One region of the Clostridium amazonense genome, then DNA from elsewhere that is predicted to be linked to it. Evidence: riboswitches for the same ligand, from Rfam matches in the RefSeq annotation. Region 1 holds a riboswitch; each other region holds the start of a gene.
What was found. A riboswitch is a leader RNA that binds a small molecule or an ion and turns the genes downstream of it on or off. The one in region 1 is predicted to bind S-adenosylmethionine.
Positions count from the first base shown of each region.

Region 1 (3,292 bases):
CTTTTGTATAACTACATATTTATTTAAATACTTATACAAAACTAAATTATAAATTTTGTATATAATAAAAATAGCAAGTATAATACTTGCTATTTTTATTATTTTATTAATTAATTTCTTTCTCTTCATTATATCTATTTATTAATTTCTTTTCTGTTAAATTTATAAACTCATTTTCATCTATATCTTGTATAGTTTTAAATTTATATCCATTTTTCTTTAAATCTTTTATTATACTTGGAAGAGCTTTTGGTGTGGTACTGTTTGAAGCTCCATCATGCATTAAAATTACAATTCTTTCTTTATCTAAATTTTTCTTACTCATTTCTTTCCTATAATTACACAGTAATCTTTCCACTGGAATATTTATGCCCATTGCATCTTCAATTGATACATTCCAATCCACATAATTTATTTTTCTATTATTCAGTTCATCTCTTATTGATTTTAAAACTACTTTGCTCGGAACACCTGTACTTGAACCTCCAGGCATCCTCATAAAATTACAAGGTTCCTTTTCTAATAATTCTTTTAACTTACTATATGCAGCATCATAATCTTTAAAATAAATTTCTTTACTTCTATAATTTTCATTTTTATGAGTATTGGTATGTACACATATAGAATTTCCATTTTCTTCTACTTTCTTTAATATTTCTTTGTTTGTATTTGCAAGTTCTCCTATAACAAAAAATGTGGCCTTAACATCTTCTTCTTCTAATATTTTTAAAATTTCCAATGTATTTTCAGTTGGTCCATCATCAAAAGTTAAGTATACTATTTTATTATCCTCATTGTTTTCTTTAATATCATCCATATACCCTAAAACACTAAATGAAGTTAAAATCATAATTGCACAAATACAAAAACTTATAATTGCTTTACTCTTTTTCAAATTTATTCATCTTCTTTCTTTTTCAAATTCTCATATATTTATAACTATATTATCTTCTTATTTAAAATTAATATTCTTACACATTAGAAGGTTATTTATTACTGAGTTTATAATTATTTAAATATATTTGTTTTTTATTTTCCAATATTGTGTTGACTTTTCAAAATTTTCTTATATAATTAAATCATAAACTAAATATTAAATTCTTATTTTGAGTGATTGAGGGATCTGGCCCTATGAAATCCGGCAACCAGCATTTTGCATTGGTGCTAATTCCAGCGGTTTTTACCGAAAGATAAGAGAAGTTATCTATCCTCTTATTTTTCAAGAGGTTTTTTTATATTTAAAATAAAAACTTAATATATTCTTATCCAGAGTGGCAGAGGGACTGGCCCTATGAAGCCCAGCAACCAGCATTTTGCATTGGTGCTAATTCCAGCGGTTTTTTACCGAAAGATAAGAGAAAAATCCCCTCTTGTCTTTCAAGAGGGGATTTTTTATATTATGTGATAAAAACTATTTATTATTAAATTCTAACTTTTTATGTAATATATATATTGCTTTATTTAATTAATTCACTGAAAGGAAGCGATTTTTAATATGATAACCATTAAAAATTTAACTAAAATATATAATTCTAAGAATTCTAATGTTATAGCTGTTGACAATTTAAATTTAAAAGTAAATGAAGGTGATATTTATGGAATAATTGGACTTAGTGGTGCTGGCAAATCTTCCTTATTAAGATGTATAAATCTTCTTGAAAAGCCTACTAAAGGTGAAGTTTTACTAGATAATTTAACAATTAATAGTACAACTCATAACATTATAGATATTACAAAGTTATCATCTAACAAATTAAGAGAAGTAAGAAAACAAATAGGTATTATATTTCAACACTTTAATTTGCTAATGAATTCTACTGTATATGATAATGTTGCATTTCCACTAAAACTTAATAAAGTTCCTAAACCATATATTGATAAAAAAGTTAATGAACTTTTAGAATTAGTAGATTTAAAAGATAAGAAATACTCTTACCCATCCCAATTATCTGGTGGTCAAAAGCAAAGAGTAGGCATAGCTAGATGTCTTAGTACTAATCCTAAAATAATTTTGTGTGATGAGGCAACATCAGCGTTAGATCCAAGTACTACAGATTCCATATTAAATTTACTTAAATTAATAAATAAGAAATTTAATATAACTATAGTTTTAATTACCCATGAAATGGATGTAATTAAAAAGATTTGTAATAAAGTTGCTGTTATGCAAGATGGCAAAATAGTTGAAGAAGGATTAGTTTTAGATGTATTTTCAAATCCTAAAACTGAAATTTCTAATTCTTTTTTTGATAAGAATTTAAGTATTCCTAATAGTCTTAAAGATAAATTTTATCCAAACATAATGCTTAAGTTAACTTTTAAAGGAATTAGCGCAACTTCTCCTGTTATTCATGAGCTTTCAAAAAAATTCGAAGTAGAGTTCAATATTATCTGTGGTTGTATAGATGTAATTCAAGAAACTCAAGTTGGAAGTCTTATAATAACACTTAATAATGATTTAGATACTATTAATTCTATTACTAAGTTTTTAAAATCTATGCAAGTTGAAGTAGAGGTGATTAATTTTGACTGAACTATTTAATATATTAAATTCTACAATTAAGCCATTATTGCAAACTATTTATATGGTTTCATTTTCTACTATTATCTCATTAATTATTGGTGTACCAATAGGAATAATACTTACTATTACTTCTAAAGGACACATTAGTGAAAATAGTAAGCTATATTCTTTTTTAAGTACTATTGTAAATATACTTAGGTCTATACCTTTTATTATTTTAATAGTTGCATTGTTCCCTATTTCTAAATTTATAATTGGCACAACTATAGGTACTACAGCATCAATTGTTCCTTTATCTATAGCTAGCGCACCTTTTGTTGCTAGAATTATTGAATCTTCATTAAGAGAAATCCCCTTTGGCATAATTGAAGCTTCTTTAGCTTGTGGTGCTACTAAATCTCAAATTATATTTAAAGTTCTTATACCAGAAGCTTTTCCTTCTCTTATATCAAATATAACACTTACCATAATAAATATTATTGGTTATTCTGCCATGGCTGGTGCTGTAGGTGGTGAAGGTATTGGAGACTATGCTATTCGTGAAGGATATATGCGCTATAACAATAAAATTATATTAGCAACTATTGTGATTTTAATATTGCTAGTACAATTAATTCAAATCACTGGTAATCATATTGCAAAAAAATCGAATAAAAAAATATTATAAATTGCGGAGGTAACATTTATGAAAAAATCTTATTTTAAATTTATTTCTATAGCTATGATTTCAATTCTACTACTAGGTTGTGCATCTACATCAGATAATTC
Region 1 covers NZ_JBWKMH010000033.1:436,059-439,350, forward strand. The annotation lists gene AC07E4_RS16790 (polysaccharide deacetylase family protein) at 107-895, opposite strand; SAM riboswitch class I at 1,099-1,197, shown strand; SAM riboswitch class I at 1,260-1,358, shown strand; gene AC07E4_RS16795 (methionine ABC transporter ATP-binding protein) at 1,496-2,533, shown strand; gene AC07E4_RS16800 (methionine ABC transporter permease) at 2,526-3,191, shown strand; gene AC07E4_RS16805 (MetQ/NlpA family ABC transporter substrate-binding protein) at 3,210-3,292, shown strand, end outside.

Region 2 (3,292 bases), on a different contig from region 1:
ATATAAAAAATGCATTTATTGAAGCTGATGCTGAAAATAAGGATTACTATGAAGAAAATTACAAAAAATATGTTAATGAATTAGAGAGTTTAGATAAAAAATTTAAAGAAGAACTTAGCAATGTTAAAAATAAGGAAGTTATAGTAGCACATGAAGCTTTTGGATATTTATGTAGAGAGTACGGACTTACACAAGTAGCCATAGAAGGATTAATGGCAGATTCAGAACCAACAGCAGCACGTATGGCAGAAATTATAGATTTTGCAAAAGAGCATAAAATAAAAGTTATATTTTTTGAAGAATTAGTAAATCCAAGTGTTGCTGAAACAATAGCTAAATCTATTGGTGCAAAAACTGAAGTGTTAAATCCTTTAGAAGGAATTACTAAAGAAGATGAAGCAAATGGTGAGGATTATATATCAATAATGACAAGAAACTTAAATGCAATAAAAGCTGCATTAGAGTAAGATATTTTAATAAATTAGATTTATAAAAAAGCATGTGAAAACATGCTTTTTTATTTAAGCTTAATTTTAAATATTATATAAAAATTAACAATGAAGGGTAAAACTGAAGTCTCAGTTTTTTAAATTAAATTTTATAATAATTTTCAAAGCAAATGATTTAAAAATCATATAAAAACTAGTTTTTATGTGTTTCTATTTTTAGATATTAGTAATGAAATGAGTAATATTAACCATAACTATTCACTTTTCACTCTTAGTTCTTAATTGGTTTCAGTCATGATATCAGAATAAACTGTAAGATTAGTAGTATCATTTAAGAAAGCTATTATTTAAAATTTTAGCTTGTAACCCTATATTACAGAGAATGATAGAAAACATTACAGAAGTGTAATAAAAAATTAATATAAAAAGATAGTTCAAAATTGGACAAGAAAATATAATAAATACATAAAGTAAATTAAATTTTAGGAGGAATTAGATATGAAAAAAACAATAGAAGTAATAAAGATAATATTAATAGGAATATTTGTAGATGCAAGAATGTTATTAGATTAATTATGAAATAGAAAAGATAAAAATAGGAGGAATAATACATGAAAAAAGCAATGGAAATAATAAAGATAATATTAATAGGGATATTTGTAGATGCAAGAATGTTATTAGATTAATTATGAAATAGAAAAGATAAAAATAGGAGGAGTAGTACATGAAAAAAGCAATGGAAATAATAAAAATAATATTAGTAGGGATATTTGTAGATGCGAGAATGTTATTAGATTAATTTAAAAATATTAAACATAGAAAAGAGAATATAAATGAATTTTAAATATTACATTAATATTTAAAGCCTTTTGAGGAACGAATTATCTCAAAAGGTTTTTTATTTTACAAAAATAATAAATAGAAAATATTGACAATTAGGAAAAGAGTTTTATAATTTAAATATAAATAACATTGTTTTCCTTTATGTATTTAAATAAAATTTCATAAATGTCTTATTAAGAGTGATTGAGGGACCTGGCCCTATGAAATCCAGCAACCAGCATAAAGTGTGTGGTGCTAAATCCAGCGGTTTCAAGCCGAAAGATAAGAGCGTAGTCTACTCCTGTCTTATAGGAGTTTTTTTATTTTAAAGGAGGTGCAAATTTATGCAGAGAGAGTTTAATCCACCTGAAAAAGTCACAAATTTATTAGCATATGTAAGTAAGTATAAAAAACAATTCATTTTTACTGCTATAGCAGGAATACTTTATAACACTATTGTTGTTTTAGGACCTATATTTCAAGGTAAGCTTTTAGATGTAGCAATTTTAGCAAATGATATAAAAACTATAATAAAATCAGGTGTAGAATTTCTAGTAATTACATTAACATTTCAAGTAGCTAGATTTTTTAAACGGTATTATGTTAGAGATATGTCAAATAAAATAAGCGGTGATATGAGAGTAGGAATTACGAAATCTATACTGAATACAAATTTGAATGAAATTGAAAAATGTCAAGTTGGAGATATGATGTCAACAACTATTGGTGATGTGGATATAGTGGTTGAGGCTATAAGAAAAACTATTACGGAAATGTGGGATACATGGGTTTTGATGATTGCTTATTTTGTAGCACTTATGTTTTATGATATAAAAATCACATTAATATGTATAATACCAATACCTATATCTATATTAATAGCTCAATGCATGAAGAAAACTGTACAAACTAGAAATAAAAAGTATAGAAAAGCAACTGCAAGCACTACATCACAAGTGAGAAAGATGATTTCAGAAATTAGTATTTTAAGACTTTATGGCAGAGAAGAGGCTGAGCTTAAAAGATTAAAAGAAAAACTTGATATTCAAAAAAAGGAAGCTACGATAGCATTAGTTTTAAAAAGTGGGTTGGGTCCAATATATTCTGCGGTATCTACTTTAGGAATTGTATTGGTACTTTCATTAGGAAGTAATGAAGTTATAAAAGGAAATTGGTCAGTAGGTACATTGACAGCATTTATAACTATGTTTATATTTTTAGCAAATAGAACTAAAACGGCAGCTAAGGTTTTTAATATACAGCAAGGAGCTAAGGCATCATGGGAGAGAATAAAGGATTTAATTAATGTTAAGCATGAAAGAGAAGATAAAAAAGATGAAATTATAGTTATTAATTCAATAAAGTTAGAAAGTGTAAATTTTAAATATCCAATGTCAAAAGAAAATGTTATAAAAAATATAACATTAAATGCGAAAAAAGGAATGATTATAGGAGTGACGGGATCAGTAGGTTCAGGAAAAAGTGCATTAGCATTAGCCTTAACAGGTGCTTATCCTTACGAAGGAAGTATCAAATTGAATAATGATGAGTTAATAAATTTTTCAGCAGATTTTAAATCTAAAAATATTACGTATATGGGACATAATCCATTCTTGTTTTCGTCAAGCATAGAACATAATATAACATGGAAAGAAAATGAAGATGATTTAAGTAAGGTTTTACAAACAACTAATTTAATAGAAGATATTGAGAAAATGGAGTTTGGAAAAAATACTAAAATAGGTGAAAATGGGGTAAAAGTTTCTGGTGGTCAAAAACAGAGGATTGCATTAGCTAGAGCATTATATAGAGATGCACAAATAATTATATTAGATGACCCATTTTCAGCTGTAGATATAAACACAGAAGAAAATATAATCAGAAAATTAAATGAACAAAGACATGATAAAATTATATTTATTTTTTCACACAGATTAGATATTTTTAAATACACAGACAAAGTAATTGTACTTGATGAGGGTGAGATTGTTGAGGAAGGAAGTCATGATGAATTAGTTTGT
Region 2 covers NZ_JBWKMH010000010.1:362,099-365,390, forward strand. The annotation lists gene AC07E4_RS06070 (metal ABC transporter substrate-binding protein) at 1-467, shown strand, start outside; SAM riboswitch class I at 1,460-1,560, shown strand; gene AC07E4_RS06075 (ABC transporter ATP-binding protein) at 1,616-3,292, shown strand, end outside.
Region 2: linked by a shared signal. The riboswitch ahead of AC07E4_RS06075 (ABC transporter ATP-binding protein) and the one ahead of AC07E4_RS16795 (methionine ABC transporter ATP-binding protein) in region 1 are both predicted to bind S-adenosylmethionine.

Region 3 (3,292 bases), on a different contig from region 1:
ATTGAAACAGCGGCAGATAAGATGGCAAATGGAGAGTTTAATGTAGAACTTAATTATTATTCTGAAGATGAACTTGGATTATTATCAAATAGCATGAGAAAAATGATAAAAGTAACTAATGATGTACTAAAAGACACGGCTAGGGGTTTAAGAGAAATTTCTAATGGTAACTTTAATATTGAACCTGAAGTTGAATTTATTGGTATATTTGAACCAATAAAAGATTCTATATATAAAATTATTAGACAGCTTAGTGATATTATAATAGAAATAAATGAAGCATCAAATCAAGTTTCCAGTGGATCAGATCAATTAGCAGAAGGATCACAAAATCTTGCACAAGGAGCTGCTGAACAAGCAAGTGCAATTGAAGAGCTTTCAGCATCTATTGGGGAAATTAGCAATGAAGTTCAAAACACTGTAAAAATAGCTAATGATGTAAATGAGATGTCACATGAATCTATGGTTGTTGTAAATGAGGGAAATAAAAGTATGAAAGAAATGGTAAGTGCAATGGAAGATATTGAAAAATCATCTATAAACATTAGTAGTATTATTAAAGACATTGAATCAATAGCTACAGAAACTAATCTACTAGCATTAAATGCTAGTATAGAAGCAGCTAGAGCAGGCGATGCAGGAAAAGGTTTTGCTGTAGTAGCCAATAAAGTAAAAGAGTTATCACAACAATCAGGACAAGCAGTAAAAAATACTATGGAGTTAATTGGAAAATCTATAGATTCTGTAAAAAATGGGAAACAATTAGTGAATAGTACTGCTGAAAAGTTGGTAAAAGTGGTGGATTCAGTAAGTAAATCTACTGAATTAATTTTTGAAATAACAAATGCATCAAAAGAGCAAGCACAATCAATTGAACAAATAAATGATGGAATACAACAGATAGCAGAAGTAGTGCAATCAAATTCAGCTATATCAGAAGAAAGTGCAGCAGCAAGTCAAGAATTAACAGCACAGGCTATTAACTTAAATAATATGGTGTCACAATTTAAAATAAAAAAAATATAAGATAGTTATTAAATAAAGATAATGAGAGTTTTCCTAATATATCAACGATTAATATGACTAAAAGAATAATAAACTTTATGATAATATAAGTTGAAATCTTATTATTAAATTCAAAACTATAGAGTATACTATTGACATTAAAGATATTGTAATATATCATTAATTAGTAAATTTAATATTGAATTCTTATCAAGAGTGGTAGAGGGACTGGCCCTATGATACCCAGCAACCTATTTTTATATATAAATGATATATAAAGTGTGGTGCTAAATCCTGTAGCTTTTAGCTAGTAGATGAGAAAAATTATATGTTTTTTCAACGCTAGGTATGAGTTATCTAGCGTTTTTGTTTTGAATAATATATAATAAAGTTAAAAAATACAAGAAAATAAGGAGAAAAATAGATGAAAAAAAATAATAAGCTACCCATTAAAACAATAGTAGCTATAGGTATTGGGGCAGCTGTATTTATGATATTAGGGCGATTTGGATCGATTCCTACGGGGATTCCAAATACAAATCTAGAAACAAGTTATGCATTTTTAGGATTAATGTCAGTTATATTTGGGCCAATAGCAGGAGCTGCAATTGGATTTGTAGGACATACTTTAAAGGATTTAATGATGTGGGGTAGTCCTTGGTTTAGTTGGATAATAGCATCTAGTGTTACTGGATTTATTATTGGATTTGCAAAAAAATCAGTGGATATTTCAAAAGGAAAATTTACGAAAAAACATGCAATAATATTTAATATTTATCAAGTGTTAGCAAATATAATAGCTTGGTGTGTAGTAGCACCAACATTAGATATTGTAATTTATAGTGAACCAATAGATAAACTTTATATTCAAGGTGCGGTAGCAAGTATATCTAATATAATAATAGTAGGATTTTTAGGAACTACATTATTGTATACATATGCTAAAAGCAGAACCCAAAAGGGCAGTTTAATTAAAGAAGTAAATGAAGAAAAAAGTAAAGTTTCTTATGAAAACTATGATTTAAGTTTAAAAAATGGTTCAAAGAAAAGTTCCCAAAAGCCGGTAATTGAATTTAGTAACTTTACATTTAAATACAATTCACAAAAAGAACCAACATTAAGAAATATTAATTTGACTATATATGAAGGAGAAAAAGTGCTTATTGTAGGGCCATCAGGATCAGGCAAGAGTACACTTTCAAATGCAATTAATGGGCTTGTACCTTTTTTATATGAAGGTGAAATACAAGGATCACTTAAAGTTAAAGGCAAAGAAACAAAAGATATGAGCATATTTGAACTTTCTAGTGTAGTAGGAACTGTACTTCAAGATCCAGATAGTCAATTCATTGGATTAACTGTAGCTGAAGATATAGCATTTAGATTAGAAAATGATTGTGTATCACAAGATAAGATGAAAGAAAAGGTAGATAGAGTTTCTAAAATTGTGGATATAAATAGTCATTTAAAATCTTCACCTCATAGCTTATCTGGAGGACAAAAACAACGTGTTACATTAGGTGGGGTAATGGTTTCAGATGTAGATATACTTTTATTTGATGAACCACTAGCAAGTCTTGATCCTGCAACAGGTAAGAGTGCTATGGAGCTTATTGATAATATAAATAAGAAAGATAACAAAACCATAGTTATAATAGAACACAGATTAGAAGATGTATTACACTCTGATATTGATAGGATAATAGTAATTGATAATGGAAAGATTGTTGGAGATTTAACTACTAGAGAATTATTAAGTTCCAATTTATTAAATAAAACTGGTATAAGAGAACCTTTATATATAACAGCATTAAAATACGCAGGTATACAAATAACAGAGGAATTATGCCCAGAAGCTATAAACACTTTAAAATTAGATAAAGAAAAACATAAACTTAATAATTGGTATCAAGAAAGTAGTGAAGTTGTTAATAAAAGTGGTAACGATGCTATTCTTGAGCTTAAAGACATAAAATTTGGATATGATGAAAATAAGGAAATTCTTAAGGGAGTTTCATTTAAAATAAATAAAGGTGAGATGGTTAGCATTATTGGAAAAAATGGTGCTGGAAAATCTACTATATCTAAACTTATATGTGGTTTTTATAAACCAACTAGTGGAGATATATTATTAAAGGGAAGAAGTATTGAAAATGAAACTATAAAGGAACGTTCTGAAAAAATAGGAGTAGTTATGCAAAATCCTAATGCTATGATATCTAAGTCAATGATTTTTGATGAAGTTGCATTAGGTCTTAAGATTAGAGGAATAAGTGAAGAAGAAATA
Region 3 covers NZ_JBWKMH010000028.1:40,741-44,032, forward strand. The annotation lists gene AC07E4_RS11810 (methyl-accepting chemotaxis protein) at 1-1,026, shown strand, start outside; SAM riboswitch class I at 1,210-1,326, shown strand; partial or broken gene AC07E4_RS11815 (ECF-type riboflavin transporter substrate-binding protein) at 1,496-1,924, shown strand; gene AC07E4_RS11820 (ABC transporter ATP-binding protein) at 2,072-3,292, shown strand, end outside.
Region 3: linked by a shared signal. The riboswitch ahead of AC07E4_RS11815 (ECF-type riboflavin transporter substrate-binding protein) and the one ahead of AC07E4_RS16795 (methionine ABC transporter ATP-binding protein) in region 1 are both predicted to bind S-adenosylmethionine.